Regions from separate parts of the Nonomuraea sp. NPDC049141 genome, predicted to be linked through region 1. Evidence: riboswitches for the same ligand, from Rfam matches in the RefSeq annotation. Region 1 holds a riboswitch; each other region holds the start of a gene.

Region 1 (7,097 bases):
TCCCCCGACCCCGAGCTGTACGCCCCGACCCCGCCCGGCGGCTCCCCCCTCGGCGACTTCGCCACGATGAACTACTCCGGAGCCGGTGAAGTCACCGCGACCCTGCAGAACGTCGACCTGATCCTGCCGCCCGGCCCGACAGCGAACACCTCCACCTCCGGCTGCGAGGCCGCCGACTTCGCCGGGTTCACGCCGGGCAACATCGCGCTGTTGCAGCGCGGCACCTGCACCTTCCTGGTCAAGGCGCAGAACGCCCAGGCGGCCGGCGCCGTGGCCGCGATCATCTTCAACGAGGGTCAACCGGGCCGGACCGCGACTCCGCAGGGCAACCTCAGCACACCCGTCTCCATCCCGGTCGTCGGCGCGAGCTTCGCGGTCGGCGAGGAACTGTCGTCCCCCGCGGGCACGGTGGTCCACCTCAGGACCGACACGATCAGCGAACTCCGCACCACCGACAACGTGCTCGCCGAGTCCACGTGGGGCGAGTCGAAGAAGGTCGTCATGTCCGGAGCGCATCTGGACTCCGTGCCGGCCGGACCGGGCATCAACGACAACGGCTCGGGCAGCGCCGCGCTCCTGGCCGTCGCCGAGGCGCTCGGCAAGGTCCCCACCAGGAACAAGCTCCGCTTCGCCTGGTGGAGCGCCGAAGAGCTGGGCCTGCTCGGCTCGACGTTCTACGTGCGCAGCCTGAGCGCCGCCGCCCGGAACAAGATCAAGCTGTACCTCAACTACGACATGATCGCCTCACCGAACTACGTCTTCAACATCTATGACGGCGACGACTCGGACGCCACGGGCGCTCCGGCCGGCCCGCCCGGGTCGGACGAGATCGAGAAGCTCTTCGAGAAGTACTTCGACACGCTGAGGCAGAGCCACAGCGGCACCGACTTCGACGGCCGCTCCGACTACGGCCCGTTCATCGAGGCGGGCATCCCGTCCGGCGGCCTGTTCACCGGCGGCGAGGGCATCAAGACGGCCGGGGAGGCGGCCCTGTTCGGTGGTACGGCGGGCCAGCCCTATGACGCGTGCTACCACAAGGCCTGCGACACCGTGGCCAACATCAACGACCGGGCCCTCGCGTTGAACACCGGCGCCATCGCCACCGCCACCGTGGTCTACGCCTACAGCCGCGACCTTCCCGGCCCGGCCGCCGCCGCGAAAGCCGCGGTCGCCGCTGATGATGCTGAGCTTGTTGGCAGAGTCGCGCGATAAATCTGGGTCGAACCTCGATAAGGGCGCGGACGTAACCGTCCATAGGGGACGCTTGCCCAACTGAGGGATGCTCCCGACAAAGGAGGACGCGGTGCTGTTACCCGGGCGTCGGGCTCTCTTGTACGGAGGCCTGGCCATCGCGGTCGGCCTCCTGGCGCTGGCCGTCGCCCTGTGGATCGGCGGAGGCGGACCGCCGCCGCCGATCAAGGGGCTGCCGACTCCCGGCCCGTTGACCGTCTGGGGACTGTCGGTGACGCGACTGGCGCTGGACCTTTGCTCCATCGCCACGGTGGGAGCACTGGTCGCCGGAGTTGTCCTCGCCCCCCGCGACGCGCCGGAGGCGAACGCCTGCGTACGCGCGGCCGGCTGGTGGGCGCTGGCCTGGGCGGTCTGCGCGCTGATGACCTACCTGCTGACGCTGTCGAACATCCTCAGCATGCCGGCGAACGAGGTGCTCGGCGACTTCACCCTGTTGAACTTCGGCACCACCCTCCCCCAGACGCAGGCCATGCTCGTCGTGACGTGCACGGCCACGGTCGTGGTGCTCGCCTCCTCCCGGATGAAGGAGGCCGGCCTGCCCCGGTGGACGGGGGTCGCCTTGCTGGTGACCGCCGGGTTCGGCCTGCTTCCTCCGGTCTACGTCGGCCACGCCGCGTCGGCCGGAGATCACGACATCGCGGTCTCCGCGCTCATGACGCATCTGCTCGCGGCGGCCGTCTGGGTCGGCGGGCTGGCGGCCGTGCTGGTCCACTTCCGGAATTCGGACCGGCTCGCGAGCGTCGTGGCCAGGTTCAGCACGCTGGCCCTGTGCTGCTTCGTCGCGGTGACGGTGTCCGGCGTGGCCGGCGCCTGGGTCCGGATGGACTCGGTGCCGCAACTGTGGACGACCCGGTACGGTCTGCTCGTCCTGGGCAAGGTGACGGCGCTGGTCGCCCTGGGCGTGTTCGGGATGATCCACCGCCGCCGCACCATCGCCGCGATCGCCGAACGTACGACACGAGGCACCTTCACCCGGCTGGCCACCGGCGAGTTGATGGTGATGGCCGCGGCCACGGGACTGGCCGCCGGCCTGTCGCGCTCCGCGCCACCCGCCAGCGGCGGCCACAACGACCTGCTGGGCTACGACCTGGCGCCATACTCGATCGGCGCGCTGATCACCGAGATCCGGCTCAACCCGCTGGTCCTGCTCGCCCTGGCGCTTCCGGCCGCCGGTTATCTGGCCGGGGTGCGCAGGCTGGCCCGTACCGGCGACCCGTGGCCGGTGGGCCGTACGCTCGCCTGGTTCGCCGGGCTGGCGGTGCTGGCGGCGGTGCTCGTGGGCGGCGTGAGCGGCTACGCGCGGGCGATGCCGTCGGCGCACGCCCTGCAGTACACGGTGCTCAACGTCATCGGGCCGCTGCTGCTGGCCTTCGGGGCGCCGCTGACCCTGACCGCGCGGGCCATCACCCCCGGATCGCAGTACGGCGACCTCGCCTCGGCGCTCCTGCGCAGCCGCCTGGCCGCGCGGCTCACTCATCCGATCGCCGCCCTGGCCCTTTACGTGCTGCCGGTCGTCGTCCTGTACGGCACCGGCTGGCTGGCCTGGTCGGCCGCCAACCAGGCGGTCCACCTGCTCACCCAGGTGCTGTTCTTCGGCACCGGGCTGCTGTGCTGCTGGCTGCTGGCCGGGGTCGATCCCCTGCCGCGGCCGATCACGCGGCGGGATCGCGCGTGGGTGCTCGCGGCTGTCGTCGCGGTACAGGTGGTGGTCGGCCTGTTCCTGCTGGCCGGGCCGGTGCTGGGCCAGGAGTGGTTCTCGCAGGTGGCTCCGCGCGGCGTGGCGAGTGTGGCGGCCGACCAGGGGCTGGCCGGCCTGGTGTACCTGGTCCTGCCCGTGCCTGCTCTCGCCGCGCTGGCCGTACGGCTGACCCGGTCGCGGAAGACCGCACTCAAGCTTGTCGCCCGCGTGGACGTGCCGGTGTGAGCTCTGTGAGCTGCGCGTTCATGGTGTGCGTGTTGACGCGAACGGGATGAAGGGATACGTTCCGGTAGATTTCACGATTGGCCAAGGGAAATCCGGTGAGAAGCCGGTGCGGACGCGCCACTGTATCCGGGACGTAGATCCCGGGAGCCAGGTCGCTTGGCCACCGTGACCTCGTTTGTTGGGACGCGTCATCCCTGAGGAGGCACTATGAGTGGCCTGACCACTCCCACGTCCGTTCCCTTCCCCCGCCTGCGCCCATGGCTGCTGGCCGTACCCCTGCTCCTGTTGGTGGCCTATCTGGTCCTGATGGACAACGGAGCGATCTCACAGACCGGCAACTACCTCCACGAACTCATGCACGACGGGCGGCACCTGCTCGGCGTGCCGTGCCACTAGGGGTCGGCGTGGTGCGCACCCTGCTGGTCAGGGGGCTGCTTCTGGGCCTGCTGGCCGGGCTGATCGCCGGTGGTTTCGCGTTCGCCTTCGGCGAGCCGAGTGTGGACAGCGCGATCGCCCTGGAGGAAGCCGCCCAGCCGCCCGCGGCCGAGGCGGCCGGTCACGATCATGGAGAGGAGGCGGTGGTCAGCAGACCCGGCCAGAAAGCCGGGCTGTTCCTGGCCACCGGGTTGTACGGGCTGGCCGTGGGCGGAGTGTTCGCCCTGGTGTTCGCGGGGTTGCGGGGGCGGGTCGGCCCTCGCTCCGAGGGCGGGCTCGCGCTGGCCGCCGCGGCCACCGCTTTCGTGGCCATCATTCTCCTTCCATTCCTGAAATATCCCGCCAACCCACCAGCGGTCGGCGATCCGGAGACGATCAACAGCCGCACCCTGCTCTACGTGATCATGATCGGGGTCGGGCTGGCCTCGACCGCGATCGCGGTGGCGAGTGGGCGGCGGACGCAGGGCGGGCCGTGGGCACGCTGGCTCGTCACGGTGGTGACGTTCCTGGTGCCGGTGATCGCCGCCTGGGCGCTGCTGCCCGCGGTCAACGAGGTACCCGCGAACTTCCCCGCGACCTTGCTGTGGGAGTTCAGGCTCGCGTCGCTGGGTACGCAACTGGTCTTCTGGACCGCTTTCGGCGTGCTCTTCGGCTGGGCCTGCGATCGAGCGGCCCGCCGCCCGGCCGCGGTTCCCGTCGCGGTGCCCACACCGAGCTGAGAGAGGTGCTGTTCGTACGGCAGGCCGGCACGCCGGGAACGCGGTCGGCCTGCTTCCCCATGGACGAGAACGCCGACCCGTCGAGCCTGGCCAGAGCCGCCGCCCTGGCCAGGGCCAGATCCTGGACGGGTCTCGCGCTGGTGGCCCCGGCCAGGGCCGCCGATCAGACCGCCACCGCCATGGGACTGCGGCCGTCGGTGGTCCAGGCTCTCGCGGAGGCCGATCACGGCAGTTGGCGCGGCCTGCCGTACGCGAAGGTCGCGGAGGCCGAGCCGGACGCCCTGGCGAGCTGGCTCGCCGACCCGCACGCCACGCCCCACGGCGGGGAGAGCCTGGCCGCGCTGGCGGCCCGCGTCGCGGCCTGGCTCGACGCGGAACGCCGGTCCCCCGCCGTCGTGATCTGCGACGTGGGGGTGATCAGGGCCGCCCTCGGTCACGCGTTAGGGCTGAACCCCCTGGTCACCACCCGCTTCGACCTGGCGCCGCTGTCCACCACCGAACTGTCCAGCACACGCGGCGGCTGGCGCGTCGCGCATGTCAACCGGAAGGCCACCCTTTGATCGTCACCTACCCGTTCAGCGCCGTCGTCGGGCTCGCGGACCTGAAGCTGGCGCTGGTGCTCAACGCCGTCTCGCCGCGCGTGGGCGGCGTGCTCGTACGCGGCGAGAAGGGCACCGCCAAGTCCACCATCGTCCGCGCGCTGGCCGCCCAGCTCCCGCCCGTGGACGTCGTGGCGGGCTGCCGCTTCGCCTGCGATCCCGCCGCACCGGGCGACGAGTGCCCCGACGGGCCGCACGAGCCGGGCGAGCAGTGGCTACGCCGCCCCGCCTCGCTGGTGGAGCTGCCCGTCGGCGCCTCCGAGGACCGCCTGGCCGGCTCGCTCGACGTGGAGCGGGCGCTGACCGAGGGCGTGAAGGCGTTCGAGCCCGGCCTGCTGGCCGCCGCGCACCGCGGCGTGCTCTACGTGGACGAGGTGAACCTGCTCCACGACCATCTGGTGGACCTGCTGCTGGACGCGGCCGCCCTCGGGATCTGCTACGTCGAACGCGAGTCGGTGTCGGTACGGCACGCGGCCCGCTTCCTCCTGGTCGGCACCATGAACCCGGAGGAGGGCGAACTACGGCCGCAACTCCTCGACCGCTTCGGCCTGACGGTGGAGGTGAAGGCGTCCCGCGACCCCGCCGAACGGGCCGAGGTGGTACGGCGGCGCCTGGCCTTCGACGCCGATCCCGGCGCCTTCGCCGCCCGGTGGACGGCGGAGGAGTCTGCCCTGGCCGAACGGATCGCCCAGGCCAGGGCCAGGGTGCCCGGGGTGCGGCTGCCCGATGTCCGGCTCACGCAGATCGCCACGGTGTGCGCCGCGTTCGAGGTGGACGGCCTCCGCGCCGACCTGGTCACGGCCAACGCCGCCATCGCGCACGCCGCCTGGCAGGGCAGAGACGTCGTGACGACCGAGGACGTACGTGCCGCCGCCCGTTTGTCGCTGCCGCACCGGCGGCGGCGTGACCCGTTCGACGCGCCTGGTCTGGACGAGTCGCTGCTGGAGGACCTGCTGGCCCGGACGGGAGGAGACGACCCTCCCGACGGCTCCGACGATCCCGGAGGCGCCGACGGCCCTGGCGATCTTGGGGGTCCCGACGATCCCGGTGGTGCCGGAAGTCCTGGAGGTGCCGGTGGAGCCGACGATCGCGCGGCCTCCGGCGATCCTGCGGCCTCCGGCCCTGGCCGCCCGGACGGCGGGCCCGGAGACGCCGTGCCCGGCGGCCCGGCGGATGCGCACCTCCAGGACCCGGCGGGCTCGGCCGAGGAGCGACCCGGAGGCCCCAGCCGGGGCGCGTCCGGGGGCTCGGGTCAGGACGGGTCCGAGGATCCGGCGTCCTCAGCGGCGACGCCCGGAGGCGGCCAGGTGGCGGTGGTCGCGGAGCCGTACCGGGTGCCGCTGTTGAAGGTGCCGGGACTGGGCGAAGGCGTGGCGGGGCGGCGCTCGCGGGCACGGACGTCGCACGGCCGCGCCACCGGCTCGCGGTCGCCCGCCGGACGGGTCCGCGACCTCCACCTGCCGGCGACCATGCTGGCCGCGGCGCCGTACCAGAAAGAACGCGGACGCACCGGACCCGGCCTGCTGCTCCGCGAGGGCGACCTGCGCGAGGTCGTGCGCGAGGGCAGGGAGGGCAACCTCGTGCTGTTCGTGGTGGACGCGAGCGGCTCGATGGCCGCCCGCAAGCGGATGACCGCGGTCAAGACCGCCGTGCTGAGCCTGCTGCTCGACACCTACCAGCGGCGGGACAAGATCGGCCTGGTCACCTTCAGGGGCGCCACCGCCGAGCTGGCGCTGCCGCCGACCTCGTCGGTCGAGGCGGGCGCCGCCAGGCTCCGCTCACTGCCCACCGGGGGCCGCACCCCGCTGGCGGCCGGGCTGGTACGCGCCGCGGAGGTGCTGCGGGTCGAGCGGTTGCGCGACCCCGCGCGGCGCCCGCTGCTGGTGGTGGTGACCGACGGCCGCGCCACCTCGGGCGGAGACGTGGACAGGGCCGCGGCCCTGCTCGGCGGTACGGCGAGCGTGGTCGTCGACTGCGAGAGCGGCCCGGTCCGGCTCGGCCTGGCCGTCAGGCTGGCGCGCCGACTCCGGGCGCCGGCCATCTCGCTCGACTCGCTGTCCGACCTCGGCTCGGTCGTACGTGACTACAGGAAGGCGGTCTGACATGCCGCAGGGCAGGCCCGAGGTCGTCCCGGACGACGGACTCACCACGCGGCAACGCCGCACCAGG
Region 2 (7,097 bases), on a different contig from region 1:
TTCCTTGATCTGTACGGCCCGCGGCCCGCCGAGCAGCTGGACCGCCTCCCTGGCCACCGTCGAGAGGGCGGCGTCGAGATCCCCGTCACGCTCGACCCGCCCGGCGCCGTTCAACCGCACGGACGCGGGCGGCCCGGCGGCGACCCGGTTGACCAACCGGCGATCCTCCTCCGACGGCAAGGCCGCCGCGGCCAGCCGGTAGATGGCCTCCCGCAACATCTTCCCCGCCGTGAGTTCGGCGTCGCCGACCGCGGGCGGCACGTCGAGGATGCCTGCCTCGACCGTCCACCGCGCCAGCTCCGCCGGATCGCGCAGCAGGTCGGTCCGGTCGGACCGGCGGTGTTGTACGGTGCCCGCCAGATCGAGGCCCAGATTGCCACTGATGAAGGTGAAACCCGTCACACTGCAATAGTAACCACGTTGACAGGTTATGCGAAGCACGGAACAGTTAAATAACCACTTTAAGAGGTTATGGAGGCTGCGCCGTGGCGATCAGCGTGATGGAGACCAGGAACAAGACGTCGTCGGCGGTGATGCCGCCTCTGTTCGTGGTGATGTGGAGCAGTGCCTTCATCGCGGGGGTGATCGGCGTCGGGTCGGCGCCGCCGCTGCTGCTGACGTTCGCCAGGTTCGCGCTGGCGGGGCTGTTGCTGGGCGGGTTCGCACTGGCCGTACGGGCGCCGTGGCCGCGCGGGCGGGAGCTGGCGCACGTGGCAGGATCCGGGATCCTGGTTCAGGCGGTGCAGTTCGGCGCGTTCTACTCGGCGATCGGCCTGCACGTGCCCGCCGCGGTGGTGGCGCTGGTGCAGGGCCTGAACCCGGTGCTGATCGCGCTGGTGGCGGGGCGGCTGCTGGGCGAGCGGGTGAGCCCGCGCCAATGGCTGGGCTTCGGGCTCGGCGCGGCCGGGGTGGGGCTGGCGGTGGCGGATCGGTTGAGCTTCTCACCGGCCGGGGTGGCGTTCTGTGTGGTCGGGCTGCTGGCGTTGAGCTTGGGGACGGTCTACCAGAAGCGGTCCGCCGGGGACATGGACGTGCGGACGGGCACCGCGACGCAGTTCCTCGTCAGCGCGCCGCTGGTGGGGCTGGCCTCGCTGGTGTTCGAGACGCCGCGGGTGACGGACTGGGGCGCGTTCTCCGGCGCCGTGGGCTGGCTGGTGCTGGTCAATTCGATCGGCGCGTTCCTGCTGCTCAACACCATGCTGAAGAACGCGCCCGCGAGCCGGGTGAGCACGATGTTCTTCCTCACCCCGTCAGTCACCGCGGTGATGGCGTGGCTGTTCGTCGGGCAGTCGCTGCACCCGCTGGCCGTCGCGGGCCTGGTGGTCGGCGGCGCCGGAGTGCTGCTGGCGAACCGGCGCTGAGGCCCGCTCGACGCCTCAGAACGGCTTGGCGCCGGTCCACGGCACCCCGGCGCGGGTCTCCGGCGTGTCGATGCGGAAGCGGGGCAGGGCCTCGGGGAAGTTCTCTCTCACGTACGTCACGAGATGTTCGCGTACGTCGCACTTGAGGTCCCAGGCGGAGGGCGAGTCGGCGGCGCTCATCAGCGCCCGCAGCTCGACCAGCCCGTTCGGCAGCACGTCGGTGACCTGGAGCGTCCAGTCCTTCTGGTCCCACAGCGGGTTTTCCTGGATGTAGCGGTAGAGCTCCTCGCGCAGCTTGTCGACCGGCACCGACCAGTCGACGCGCAGGAACACCACGGCGAGGACCCGGCTGCCGTGCCTGGTCCAGTTCTCGAACGGGTTCTGGGTGAAGTAGGAGACGGGCAGGACCATGCGGCGCTCGTCCCACAGGCGCACTACGACATAGGTGAGCGTGAGCTCCTCGATCCTGCCCCACTCCTCGTTGACCACGACCACGTCGTCGAGGCGGAGCGCGTCGCTGAAGGCGAGTTGGAGCCCGGCCAGCATGTTGCCGATGGTCGGCTGAGCGGCGATACCGACGATGGCGCCCGCGATGCCCGCCGAGGCGAGCAGCCCGGCGCCCAGCGCCCGGACCTGCGGAAAGGAGAAGAGCATGGCGCCGACCGCCAGCACGAAGATGGTCACCGCGGCGACGCGGCGGACCAGCCCGATCTGGGTCATGATCCGCCGTGCCCGGCGGTTGCGCTCGCCTTGGACGAGGACCAGCCGGTCCAGGATGACGTCGGTCAGGGCGTAGTTGGCCTGGATGATCAGCCAGGTGACACAGGCGATGGTGACCAGGCCGAGCACCCGGTCGATCGTGCCGCCGAGCTCGCGCAGGCGCACGGTCTCGCCGAGCATCCCCGGCGAGAACACCAGGTTGGCCGCCACCACGACCCCCACCGCGTACGCCGGCCAGGTGCAGTGCTCCACCAGGTGCCGGGCGAGCCGCCATTTCCGGCCCGCCCTGACCAGCAGCCGCCTGACCACCTCCACCACGAGAATGGCGCCCGCCATCGAAATGGCGAGAATGAGCCAGTCGGTCGGCGACTGCACGTTCATACCCCCAATGTCTTAAAAAGCCTCATCAAAGGTCACATTGCCCTCAACAGCCACTTGGTATGCGGACACCCGCCGTTCGAAGAAATTGGCCAGCTCCTGTACGTCCTGCAGTTCCATGAAACCGAACGGGTTGGCCGTGCCGTACCTCTGGGGCAGCCCGAGCCGGGCCAGCCGCTGGTCGGCGACGTATTGGAGGTATTCGCGCATCTGCTCGACGCTCATGCCGGGCATGCCGTCGCCGCACAGGTCGCGGGCGAAGGCCAGTTCGGCGGCGACCGCCTCTTCTATCATGCGGATGACCTGCTCCCCCAGCTTGTCATCGAACAGCTCGGGCTCCTCGGCCCGCACGGTGTCGACCACACTGAAGGCGAACTCCATGTGCATGGACTCGTCGCGGAAGACCCAGTTGGTGCCGGTGGCCAGCCCGCCGAGCAGGCCTCGCGAGCGGAACCAGTATACGTAGGCGAACGCGCCGTAAAAGAAGAGCCCCTCGATGCAGGCGGCGAAGCAGATCAGGTTGAGCAGGAACTGCCGCCGCTCGTCCGCGGTCTCCAGCCGCCGGAGCCCGTTGATCGAGTCGATCCACTGGAAGCAGAACTCCGCCTTGTCCCTGATGGACGGGATGTGCTCGACGGCGCCGAACGCCTTGACCCGCTCCTCCGGGTCGGGCAGGTACGTGTCGAGCAGCGTCAGGTAGAACTGCACGTGCACGGCCTCCTCGAACAGCTGCCTGCTGAGGTACAGGCGGGCTTCGGGGGCGTTGACGTGCTGGTAGAGGTTGAGCACGAGGTTGTTGGCCACGATGGAGTCGCCGGTGGCGAAGAAGGCGACCAGCCGGTGGATCAGGTGGCGCTCCTGCGGCGTCATCTTGGCCAGGTCGGCGAGGTCGGAGTGCAGGTCCACCTCCTCGACGGTCCAGGTGTTGCGGATGGCGGCGCGGTAGCGCTCATAGAAGTCCGGGTAGCGCATGGGCCGCAGGGTCAGGTCCATGCCGGGGTCGAGCAGCATTGCGGAGGTCTCCGTTCGAGGGGGCTACTGGCAGGCTTCGCAGGTTTCCGGGTTCTCCAAGGAGCAGGCGACGGCGTCGGCGTTGACCGCGACCGTCGTCTGGGCGATCCGGGTGGCCGGGCGCGAGCGCAGGTAGTAGGTGGTCTTCAGGCCCTGCTTCCAGGCATAGGCGTACATCGAGGACAGCTTCCCGATCGTCGGGCTGGCCATGAACAGGTTGAGCGACTGCGACTGGTCGATGTACGGCTGCCGGGCCCCGGCCAGGTCGATGAGCGCCTTCTGCGGCAGCTCCCAGGCCGTGCGGTACAGAACCTTGAGGTCGTCGGGGATGCCGGGGATGTCCTGGATCGAGCCGTCCGCCCGCTTGAGGTCGTCGCGCATCCGCTGCGTCCACAGCCCACGGGCCTGCAGATCGGCCACCAGATAGCGGTTGACCTGGAGGAACTCACCCGACAGCGTCTCGCGCTTGAACACGTTGGACACCTGCGGCTCGATGCACTCGTAGCAACCGGCGATGGAGGCGATCGTCGCGGTCGGCGCGATGGCGACCATCAGCGAGTTGCGCAGCCCGGTCGTGGCGATCTTCGCGCGCAGCGCGTCCCAGCGCGGCGACCCGGCGGCGCCGTAGTGGTCGGGGTGCAGGACGCCGCCCGCCGCCCTGGTGTCGGCGTACGACGGGTGCCGGCCGCGCTCGACGGCCAGGTCGGCGGAGGTGTCGTAGGCGGCCAGGGCGATCTCCTCGGCGACGCGCGTGGACAGACCCAGCGCCTCGGGCGAGTCGAACGGCAGCCTGAGCGCGAAGAACACGTCGGCCAGGCCCATCACGCCGAGCCCGATCGGCCGCCAGCGCTTGTTGGCCGCCTCGGCCTCGGGCGTCGGGTAGAAGCCCAGGTCGATGGTCCGGTCCAGGAAGCGCACGGCCGTACGGACGGTCTGGCGCAGCCGGTCCCAGTCGACGCCGCCGTCGACCAGGTGGGCGGCGAGGTTGATCGAGCCCAGGTTGCAGACCGCCGTCTCGCCGTCGCTGGTGACCTCGAGGATCTCGGTGCACAGGTTGGACAGGTGGATGACGTTCTCGGGCCTGGCCGTCTGGTTGGAGGTGCGGTTGGCGGCGTCCTTGAACGTCATCCAGCCGTTGCCGGTCTGGGCGAGGGTACGCATCATCCGCCCGTACAGGGTCCGGGCGGGCAACTGCCGGGTGTAGCGGCCCTCGGCCTCGTAGACGCGGTAGGCGCGGGTGAACGCCTCGCCGTACAGGTCGGTGAGGTCGGGGACCTCCTTGGGGTCGAACAGCGACCAGACCTCGTCGGCCTCCACCCGGCGCATGAACTCGTCCGGCACCCAGTTGGCCAGGTTCAGGTTGTGCGTACGGCGGGCGTCCTCGCCCGTGTTGTCGCGGAGCTCCAGGAACTCCTCGACATCGGCGTGCCAGGTCTCCAGGTAGACGCAGGCCGCACCCTTGCGACGGCCGCCCTGGTTGACCGCGGCGACGGAGGAGTCGAGCGTGCGCAGCCAGGGCACGATGCCGTTGGAATGCCCGTTGGTCCCCCTGATGAGGGATCCGCGCGAGCGCACCCGGGTCCAGGCGATGCCGATGCCTCCGGCGTACTTCGACAGCCTGGCCACCTGCCCGTAGCGGTCGTAGATCGACTCCAGCTCGTCGCGCGGCGAGTCGAGCAGGAAGCACGACGACAGCTGCGGCCGGCGCGAACCCGAGTTGAACAGCGTCGGCGAGCTCGGCAGGTACGACAGCGTGGACATGAGGGCGTAGAGCTCGGCGGCCTCGGCGACCGTCTCCGACAGCCCGCAGGCCACGCGCAGCAGGAAGTGCTGGGGCCGTTCGAGCACCGCCCGCGACTCCGGGTGACGCAGCAGGTAGCGGTCGTAGACCGTACGCAGGCCGAAGTACTCGAAGCGCTCGTCCGCCTCGCCGGAGACGAGCGCGTCGAGCTCGGCGGCGTTGGCGCCGACGAACGCGGCGAGCGAGTCCTGGATCAGCCCCGCGGCGTGGGTGGCGGCGATGGACTCGGAGAAGGTCCGCACGCCGTGCCCGGCCGCCTCGTCGGCGATCTCCTCGGCCAGGAGCCGGGCGGCGACCCGGGAGTTCGCCGGGTCGGTGATCACCCGGGCGGCGGCCTCCTCGATGGCCAGCCGCCGGTCGGCGGTGGCCGACCGCGGATCGACAATGGTCTGCGTCACGTGCTCTCTCCTCGCGAGCTCATCCTCGTGAGGGCGCGCGAGAGCACGGCGGCGCTGGAGTTCTCGGCCGCGACGCCCCCGGCCCTCCCTCGAGGCCCTGGACACTTCGATGGGCGGAGCCGGGTGGCTCCCCCAACGTCACCGGCAGGTCTTCGGGCTCGCGGGCGTGGTCCTGCCCACTACTGGGCCGGCCTCCTACTGGCCGTCGCTTCCCGGATCTCTCCAGTGCTCGTGACGGCGGTCGTTCCCGCTCACCGCTGCGGGGCAGCCCCGGAATCGCACCAGGTTCCCTTTTACTCCGCCCCGAGGGGCGAACCAGCGACGACCAGGATCCTACATCTAGTGGCCCTTCTCGCAACTACCCCAGCATGTTGTGTCAGCCGTGTCGAGCATGCCGAGATCGCGGAGCACGGCCCTGGTCCTGCCGATCTCCGAGGCGAGCCACTGTTCGAAGTCGTCGCCGCTGAGCGGGATCGAGGTCCAGCCCTCCGTGCGGCAGGCCGCCCGCCAGGTGGCGGACTCCGTGACCTCGTCGCAGAGCCGGATGGCGAAGTCCTTCCTGTCCTCGGTCATCCCCTCGGGCCCGACCGCCGCGCACCAGTCGGCGAAGTCGAGCCGCACCCCGCACTCCAGCAGGCTCGGCGCCTCGACACCGTCCACCCGGCGCGCGCTGGAGACGGCGAGCACCCGGACCCAGCCCTTGTCGATGGCCTTGCGCCAGTCCGCGAGCGTGCCGGTCGCCGCCGCGGCCTTGCCGCCGAGAAGCGCCGACGTGGCCTCCGCGCTGCCGGGGAAGCCGGTGTAGTCGACCTGCCGGGTGTCGGCGCCGAGCCCCTTGGCGATCAGCCCGAACAGCAGGTGGTCGGGCTCGCCCTGCGGCCCGCCCGTCAGCGGCGTACGGTCGGGGTGGGCGAGCAGGTGCGCGCCGAACTGGTCGAAGGTGGCGAACTTGGAGTTGGCGGGCACCACCACGACCTCGATCTGGCCGGTGAGCCTGGCCAGCGGCGTGGCGGTGTCGAGCAGGGACAGCCCGTTGTTGAGCTCGGTCGCGGCCAGCGCGGGCAGCCCTGTGACGGTGATCCTGGTGGCGGGCGGGGTGCCGGAGACCGGGAAACCCTCCCCGCGGGCGGCCTCGACGAGGGCCCGGGCGACGCGGGCCCAGCGTCCGCCACCGGGAACGATCGCGAACCGGCCCAGCATGCGGGCCGCGCTGACGGCGCTGCTTCCGAGGTTGCTCTCCGTGCCACACCCTGTCGCGCAGGCCATCATCCCAAGGCCGAGCGCGAAGAACCCCCGTCGGCGCATGGCGGTCCCTCCCCTCGCACCCCAGCAACTACCCCACGTCACCGACACTTAACCCATCGTCACACATCGGGCACTCACTACCGGAGATCACGAAAAGTCACGAAAAGCTCGGGAGCGCTTCTA
Region 3 (7,097 bases), 290 kb from region 1:
CCCGAACTACCACCTCCTGCACATCTCCCGCGACGTCCTGCCCGAACTGCGCAAGAGGGGCGTCACCGAGGAGCAGATCCACCAGATGCTCGTCGACAACCCCCGGAGGATCTTCTCGTGAGCAACGGCATGATCGAGGACTTCGACGTCGGCTCGGACTGGCACGTCGCCGCGCCGTACGAGTTCCTCGCCGGGCTGCGCCGGGAGCGGCCGGTGTTCCACAGTGAGCACCTCGGCGCCTACGTGCTGACCCGGCACGCCGACGTGCGCGCGGCGTACGGCGACCCGAGGCGGTTCTCCTCGGAGGGCTCGCTGACCATCTCCCGCAGCCTCACCCGCGAGACGCGCGACAAGCTGGGCGAGCACGGCTCGTTCCTGTCGAGCTTCGTGGCCAACGTCGATCCGCCCGACCACACCAGGCTGCGGCGCTCGGTGTCGAAGGCGTTCACGCCACGGGCGGTCTCGGCCATGGAGCAGCACTTCCGGCAGCTCAACGAGGACCTGCTCGACCGCGTGGCGCCGAAGGGCGCGGCCGACTTCGTCTCCGAGATCGGGCATGAGCCGTCGGTCAAGCTGACCGCCCGGTTCATCGGGGTGCCCGAGGCGGACGAGGCGTTCGTGCAGGCGCACGTGAAGGACTGGTTCCAGCTCTTCCTGTCGCCGCAGCCGCCCGACCGGCAGCTCGAACTCGCCGACAGTTTCCTGGCCTATCTGGACTTCGTGGATCGGCTGGTCGCGTCCCGTGCCAAGGAGCCGCGCGACGACTTCACCTCGCTCATGACCTCGCTGATCGGCTCCGAGCTCAGCCACCGCGAGGTGGTGGAGCTGATCTCCACGATCCTGCTCGGCGGCAACGACACCGTCCCGAACCAGCTCGCCAACAGCGTCCTGCGCCTGCTGCGCGAGGACGCCTGGCCGGTCCCGCCGCCGCTGATCCAGAACGCGGTCGAGGAGTGCATGCGCATCGACGGCGCCGCTCTCGGATCGTTCCGGTACGCCACGACGGATATTTCGCTACATGACGTGATAATTCCGGAAAAGTCGTTGGTGCTGCTCTCCATCGACTCCGCCGCCCACGACGAGACCGTCTTCCCCGACCCGGAGCGGTTCGTCATCGACCGGCCCAACGCCGACGCCCACATGGTGTTCGGCTACGGCATCCACTTCTGCGTGGGCGCCGCGCTCGGCCGGCTGCAACTCCGCACCGCGCTCGACGTGCTCGGCCGCCGCCTGCCCGGCCTCAGGCTCGCGGACGAGCCCATCGTCTACCGCAAGTCGATCGTGGGACGGGGACTGACGGCCCTGAGGGTGACGTGGTGAGCGCCGCGCCGGGCCGGTTCGACGGGCGGGTCGCCCTGGTGACGGGCGCGGGTTCGGGCATCGGCGCGGCGTGCGCGGCGCGCCTGGCCGCCGAGGGCGCCTGCGTGGGCGTCCTGGACGTGCACGCGGCCGGCGCCAAGTCGGTCGCCACCACGATCCGCGCCAGAGGCGGCACGGCCACGGCGCTCACCTGCGACGTGTCGGACGAGAAGCAGGTGGCCGGGGCGATCGGCGACCTGATTGCCTCGTTCGGCCGCCTGGACGTCGTCCACTCGAACGCGGCCGCGCTCGGCCCCGGCACCTACGGCCGCGACCAGGACCTCGAGTCGCTCGACGTGGAGGTCTGGGACCGCACGATGGCGGTGAACCTGCGCGGCGCCCTGCTCATGGTCAAGCACGCGGCCCCCGTGATGGCCGACGGTGGCGCCTTCGTCCTCACCTCGTCGGTCTCGGGCCTGCTGGGCGACGTGGCGCACGTCGCCTACGGCACCTCCAAGGCGGCGCTGACCGGTTTCGTGCGCTACGTGGCCACCAAGTACGGCTCGCGCGGCATTCGCTGCAACGCCGTCGCCCCCGCCCTGGTCCTGACCGACGTGGCCGCGCAGGCCCTCGGCCGGGACCGGCTGGCCGACAAGGCGGCCGAGCGCCTGCTGCCCTGGGCCTGCACCCCGGAGGACGTGGCCGACCTCGTCGCCTTCCTCGCCTCGGGCGAGTCGCGGTGCATCACGGGACAGACCATCGTCATCGACTCCGGCACCCTCGCCCACCGCCCCGAGCATGCCCTGCGCCAATGGCGCGACGCCGCTGAATGACTCTAGGGTTCTTCAAGCGGATCAAAGGGGGATGTATGGAACCGGTGTCGGTCGGGTTGATCGGAGCGGGGCCGTGGGCGGAGCGCGCTCACGCGCCGATGCTGGTCAAGAGCCCGTATCTCCGTTTCGCCGGGGTATGGGCGCGCCGTCCGGAGGCCGCCGCCGGGCTGGGGGCGCCGGTGTTCGAGCGGATCGAGGAGCTGTTCGACGCGTGCGAGGCCGTGGCGTTCTGCGTGCCGCCGGGCGTACAGGCCGAGTTGGGGGTGCGCGCGGCGCGGGCCGGGAAGGCGCTGCTGCTGGAGAAGCCGCTCGCCGACTCACTGGAGAACGCGCGGCGCCTCGCGGACGCCGTGCGCGAGGCCGGGGTGGCCTCGCAGCTCGTCCTCACCATGCGCTACACCACGCAGGTCAGAGAGTTTCTGGCACGCTGCGCCGGCATCGAGGCGTTCGGCGGCCACGCCGCGAACATCTCCAACGTCCTGCTGGGCGGCCACCCCTTCGGCACCCCGTGGCGGCTCCAGCGCGGCGCGCTCCTGGACGTCGGGCCGCACGTGATCGACCTGCTCGACGCCGCGCTCGGCCCGGTGACCGGCGTACGCGCGCACGGGAACCCGCTCGGCTGGACCGGCCTGCTGCTCGACCACGAGGGCGGCGCGGTCAGCGAGGCGTCGCTGAGCATGGCCGCCGCCGGCGACCTGCCGCCGTCGAGCATCGCGGTGTACGGCAGAACGGGCAACGCGGTGCTGCTGCCCGGCGACGACGATCCGTTCGCGACCATCGCCGAGGAGTTCGCGCGGACCGTACGCCAGGGCGGCGGACACCCGCTGGACGCGGCCCACGGTCTCCGGCTGCAGCGGATCATCGCCGAGGCGGAGACCCAGTTGGCCACCCCTTGACTTAGCGTCCATCCGGAGCATTGATAGCGTCTGTCCGACGCGCAGAGTTGCAGCGAAGTCCGGTGCGAGTCCGGCGCTGTCCCGCAACTGTCATAGCCAGGTCGCCTGCCTCCGCGCTGACGTCATCAACCCTCGTGGAAAAGGGTGATCCGTCGCTCTCAGCGGGTCTCTCGGTTCCGACAGTGTGAAAGGACTTCTCGTGAGGCCCGTACGCACGGCCTTCGCGGGCGCGCTGCTGGGAACGCTCGTTCTGACCGGATGCGGCCAGAACAGCACTACCACCACCCCGTCACCCGCGAGCTCAACCGGCTCGACCGGCTCCACCGCCTACCCCGTAACGGTCGAGGCGGCCAACGGCAAGGTCACCATCGCCAAGAAGCCGGAGCGGATCGTCTCGCTCTCCGCCAGCCACACCGAGACGCTCTTCGCCATCGGCGCGGGCCCCCAGGTCATCGCGGTGGACGACCAGTCCAACTACCCGGCCGGCGTCCCCAAGACCGACCTGTCCGGCTTCAAGCCGAACGTCGAGGCCATCGTCGCCCAGAAGCCCGACCTGGTCGTCGTCTCCAACGACATCGACAAGGTGGTCGCCGAGCTGGGCAAGCTGAACGTGCCGGTCCTCCTGGAACCGGCCGCCACCAAGCTCGACGAGGCGTACGACGAGATCACCGACCTCGGCGCCGCCACCGGCAACACCGACAAGGCCGGACAAGTCGTGACAGGCATGAAGACGGCCCTGGACAAGCTCGCGGCGAACGCCCCCAAGGACAAAAAGCTCACCTACTACCACGAACTCGACCAGACCCCCTACGCGGCGACGTCGAGCACGTTCATCGGGCAGATTTACGGGATGTTCGGCCTCACCAACATCGCCGACAAGGCGCCGGACCCGGCGGGCGGTTATCCCAAGCTGTCGGCGGAGTTCGTCGCCCAGGCCGACCCCGACCTGATCTTCCTGGCGGACGTGAAGTGCTGCCAGCAGAGCAAGGACACGCTGGCCAAGCGGCCCGGCTGGAAGGGACTGTCGGCCATCAAGAGCGACCAGGTGATCCAGCTCGACGACGACCTCGCCTCGCGCTGGGGCCCGCGGGTCGTCGACCTGGCCCAGTCCATCAGTGACGCGGTCGCCAAGGCGGCCACCCGCTAGTGAGGTCCAGCCTGATGTGGACGGTGGGTGCGCTGGGCGTGCTCGCCGTCTCCATGGTGGCCGGGCTGCTCGGCGGGGCCGCCGACATCTCGCCGTGGCAGGTGGTGCTCCAGGCGGTCGACTGGCTGCCGTACGTGCACGTGGACTCGGGGCTGGCGCCCGTGGAACAGGGGCTGCTGTTCGAGCTGCGGCTGCCCAGAGTGCTGGTGGCGGCCGTGGTCGGCGGGCTGCTGGCCATCGCGGGGGCCGGCTACCAGGGGGTGTTCCGCAACCCGCTGGCCGACCCGTACCTGCTCGGCGCCGCCGCCGGCGCCGGGCTGACCACCACCGTGGTCATCGTGCTCGTGCCGACCCCCGTGGTCGGCATTCCGGTGGCCGCCTTCGTGGGGGCCGTGGGCGGGGTGTTCCTGGCGTACGTGCTCGGGAACACCGCCGGGCGCGCGGGCGGCACCGCCACGCTGGTGCTCGCCGGGGTGGCCGTCACCTCGTTCCTGACCGCGATCCAGACGTTCATCCAGCAGTTCAAGGTCGAGGAGCTGCAGCGCATCTACTCGTGGATCCTGGGCGACGTGGGCGGCGGGTGGGACCAGTTCTGGCTGGTGCTGCCGTACGCCGTCGTCTCTTCGGTGCTGCTGCTCGCGCACGGGCGGATGCTCGACGTGCTCTCGGTGGGGGACGAGGAGGCCACCAGCCTGGGCGTGCGGGCCGGTCGGGTACGGCTGGCGGTCCTGCTGGCCGCGTCCCTGGCCACCGCGGCGGCCGTGGCGGTGAGCGGTCTCATCGGGTTCGTCGGCATTGTCATCCCGCACGTGGTCAGGCGGCTGGCGGGCGGCTCGTACCGGATCGTGCTGCCGCTGTCGCTGATCGGCGGCGCCGCCTTCCTCGTGCTCGCCGACCTGATCGCGCGCACCGTCATCGCCCCCGCCGAGCTGCCCATCGGGGTGGTCACCATGTTCGTCGGCGCGCCGTTCTTCGTGGCCATCCTGCGCATGACCCGGCAGACCGCCACATGACCGGCACTTCTGACCGGGCGGATGGTCACCCGACCGGCACCACTGACCAGGCGGACGGTCACCCGACCGGTACCACTGACTCGGCAGCGGCCCTGCCGGGGCGGATGATCGAGACCAGCGCTCTCTCGGTACGGCTCGGCGAGCGCGAGGTGCTCACCGACGTCGATCTGTCGGTCCGGCGCGGCGAATGGCTGGCGATCATCGGCCCGAACGGCGCCGGAAAGTCCACCCTGCTCAAGGCCGTCATGGGCGTCGTCGCCCACCGGGGCGACGTCACAGTCGGCGGCCGGGCCGCGCGCACGCTCCGGCCGAGAGAAAGAGCCAGGCTGGTCGCCTACGCGCCCCAGACGCCCTCGTTGCCGCCCGACATGACCGTGTACGACTACGCCCTGCTCGGCCGCACCCCGTACATCTCCTACCTCGGCAGGGAGAGCCGCCACGACCGGGAGGTCACCGGGTCGGTGCTCGAACGGCTCGACCTCGCCGAGTTCGCCGAACGCCGGCTGGGGGAGCTGTCCGGCGGCGAACGGCAGCGCGTGGTCCTGGCCCGGGCGCTGGCCCAGCAGGCGCCCGCGCTCCTGCTCGACGAGCCCACGACCGCGCTCGACCTCGGACACCAGCAGCAGGTCCTGGAACTGGTCGACCGGCTCAGGCTCGCCGACGAGCTGACCGTGGTGACGACGCTGCACGACCTGACCCTCGCCGGGCAGTACGCCGATAGGCTCCTGCTGCTCGCCGGCGGCCGGGCCGTCGCCGCCGGGCAGCCGGGACAGGTGCTCACGGAGGCGCTGGTCGGCACGCACTTCGACGCCCGAGTGGAGATCTCACTCGGTCCCGGCGGGCGGCCCGTCGTGCACCTGGTCAGAGGCGGCTCGTGAGGGGGATCTGGTGAAGCTGGCGTATCGGGTCGAGGACGGGGTGCGGCTCGGGTCGCTGCTGTGGGAGTTCGGGCCTGGGTGGCGGATGATCTCCTCGGCGCTCCTGGGCGGGGGGATCGGGGAGCGTACGTGGGTGCTGAACGCGCAGGTCGTGGCAGGTTACTCGCGGATGGACCCGGTTGATCACCTCCGCGAGCTCGGTCCTGACGGCCTCGGGGTGGGCATGATGACGGCGGCCTCGGTGGAGCGGTACGCGCGGGCGGTGGACGGGGAGGTGGAGGTCGTGGCGACGGTCGGATTACGTGTCCCCACCTGGGCCGCCGCCCCCGAAGGCGCCACCGACCCCGAACTGGCCCCGATGCTCGCCGAGCCTGCCGCCGCCGGGCCGCCCGTGGGGACGATCAACCTGATGGCCGTGGTGCCGGTCGCGATGACCGATGCCGCCCTGGTCAACGCCGTGATGACGATGACGGAGGCCAAATCGCAGGCGCTGATCGAGGCGGGCTTCCCGTGCACCGGCACCGCCTCGGACGCCCTCTGCCTGGCCGTACGCGCTGACGGGCCGGCGGAACTCTTCGGCGGCCCACGCTCGACCTGGGGCGCCCGCCTGGCCCGCGCCGTCCACTCCGCCGTCCACCGGGGCGCGGCCTCCTGGCACCCCCGCACCTAGCTCCCCGGGTTTGGCTCACCGCGCCCACCTCACCGGGTCTTGCCGGCGTGTCAGGCCGTAGTCCTCCTGGGCGCCCCGCTCTGTGACGTGGCCTGCGGCGAGGTCGGCGAGTACCGCCTCAAGGTCTCGCTCGTGCGGGGAGCCCATTCCGCCCCCGCCCGTCGTCTCCACCACGAACGCCTCGCCTGCGGCGAACCGCACATTGTTCACCTTCGACGCGAGCCGCTCGACCGTTCCGTCCAGGTGCCGCTTGAAGAAGCCGCCGAGCCGCCCCGGCAGCCCGCCGTCGCGTCCAGGCGGGGCCAGGCGCAGCCGGTCGCCGCGCGTCGTGACATGGCAGTCCGCCAGGAACCGGTACACG

Evidence for each region. A riboswitch is a leader RNA that binds a small molecule or an ion and turns the genes downstream of it on or off. The one in region 1 is predicted to bind cobalamin.
Region 2: another riboswitch for cobalamin. It lies ahead of AB0B91_RS26790 (ribonucleoside-diphosphate reductase subunit alpha); the one in region 1 lies ahead of AB0B91_RS10390 (CbtB domain-containing protein).
Region 3: another riboswitch for cobalamin. It lies ahead of AB0B91_RS11520 (ABC transporter substrate-binding protein); the one in region 1 lies ahead of AB0B91_RS10390 (CbtB domain-containing protein).

Annotation. Positions count from the first base shown of each region.
Region 1 is NZ_JBEZDR010000003.1:375,762-382,858, reverse strand. Features, by position in the region: gene AB0B91_RS10400 (M28 family peptidase) at 1-1,212, shown strand, start outside; gene AB0B91_RS10395 (cytochrome c oxidase assembly protein) at 1,304-3,175, shown strand; adenosylcobalamin (AdoCbl) riboswitch at 3,234-3,382, shown strand; gene AB0B91_RS10390 (CbtB domain-containing protein) at 3,383-3,571, shown strand; gene AB0B91_RS10385 (CbtA family protein) at 3,580-4,329, shown strand; gene AB0B91_RS10380 (histidine phosphatase family protein) at 4,335-4,889, shown strand; gene AB0B91_RS10375 (magnesium chelatase subunit D family protein) at 4,886-7,030, shown strand; gene cobO (cob(I)yrinic acid a,c-diamide adenosyltransferase) at 7,032-7,097, shown strand, end outside.
Region 2 is NZ_JBEZDR010000009.1:100-7,196, reverse strand. Features, by position in the region: gene AB0B91_RS26810 (ABATE domain-containing protein) at 1-402, opposite strand, end outside; gene AB0B91_RS26805 (EamA family transporter) at 486-1,361, shown strand; gene AB0B91_RS26800 (mechanosensitive ion channel domain-containing protein) at 1,377-2,462, opposite strand; gene AB0B91_RS26795 (ribonucleotide-diphosphate reductase subunit beta) at 2,475-3,470, opposite strand; gene AB0B91_RS26790 (ribonucleoside-diphosphate reductase subunit alpha) at 3,495-5,669, opposite strand; cobalamin riboswitch at 5,795-6,004, opposite strand; gene AB0B91_RS26785 (tripartite tricarboxylate transporter substrate-binding protein) at 6,009-6,974, opposite strand.
Region 3 is NZ_JBEZDR010000003.1:667,201-674,297, forward strand. Features, by position in the region: gene AB0B91_RS11500 (phosphotriesterase-related protein) at 1-121, shown strand, start outside; gene AB0B91_RS11505 (cytochrome P450) at 118-1,320, shown strand; gene AB0B91_RS11510 (SDR family NAD(P)-dependent oxidoreductase) at 1,317-2,132, shown strand; gene AB0B91_RS11515 (Gfo/Idh/MocA family oxidoreductase) at 2,168-3,028, shown strand; cobalamin riboswitch at 3,036-3,156, shown strand; gene AB0B91_RS11520 (ABC transporter substrate-binding protein) at 3,228-4,175, shown strand; gene AB0B91_RS11525 (iron ABC transporter permease) at 4,190-5,188, shown strand; gene AB0B91_RS11530 (ABC transporter ATP-binding protein) at 5,185-6,066, shown strand; gene AB0B91_RS11535 (adenosylcobinamide amidohydrolase) at 6,077-6,736, shown strand; gene AB0B91_RS11540 (hydantoinase B/oxoprolinase family protein) at 6,752-7,097, opposite strand, start outside.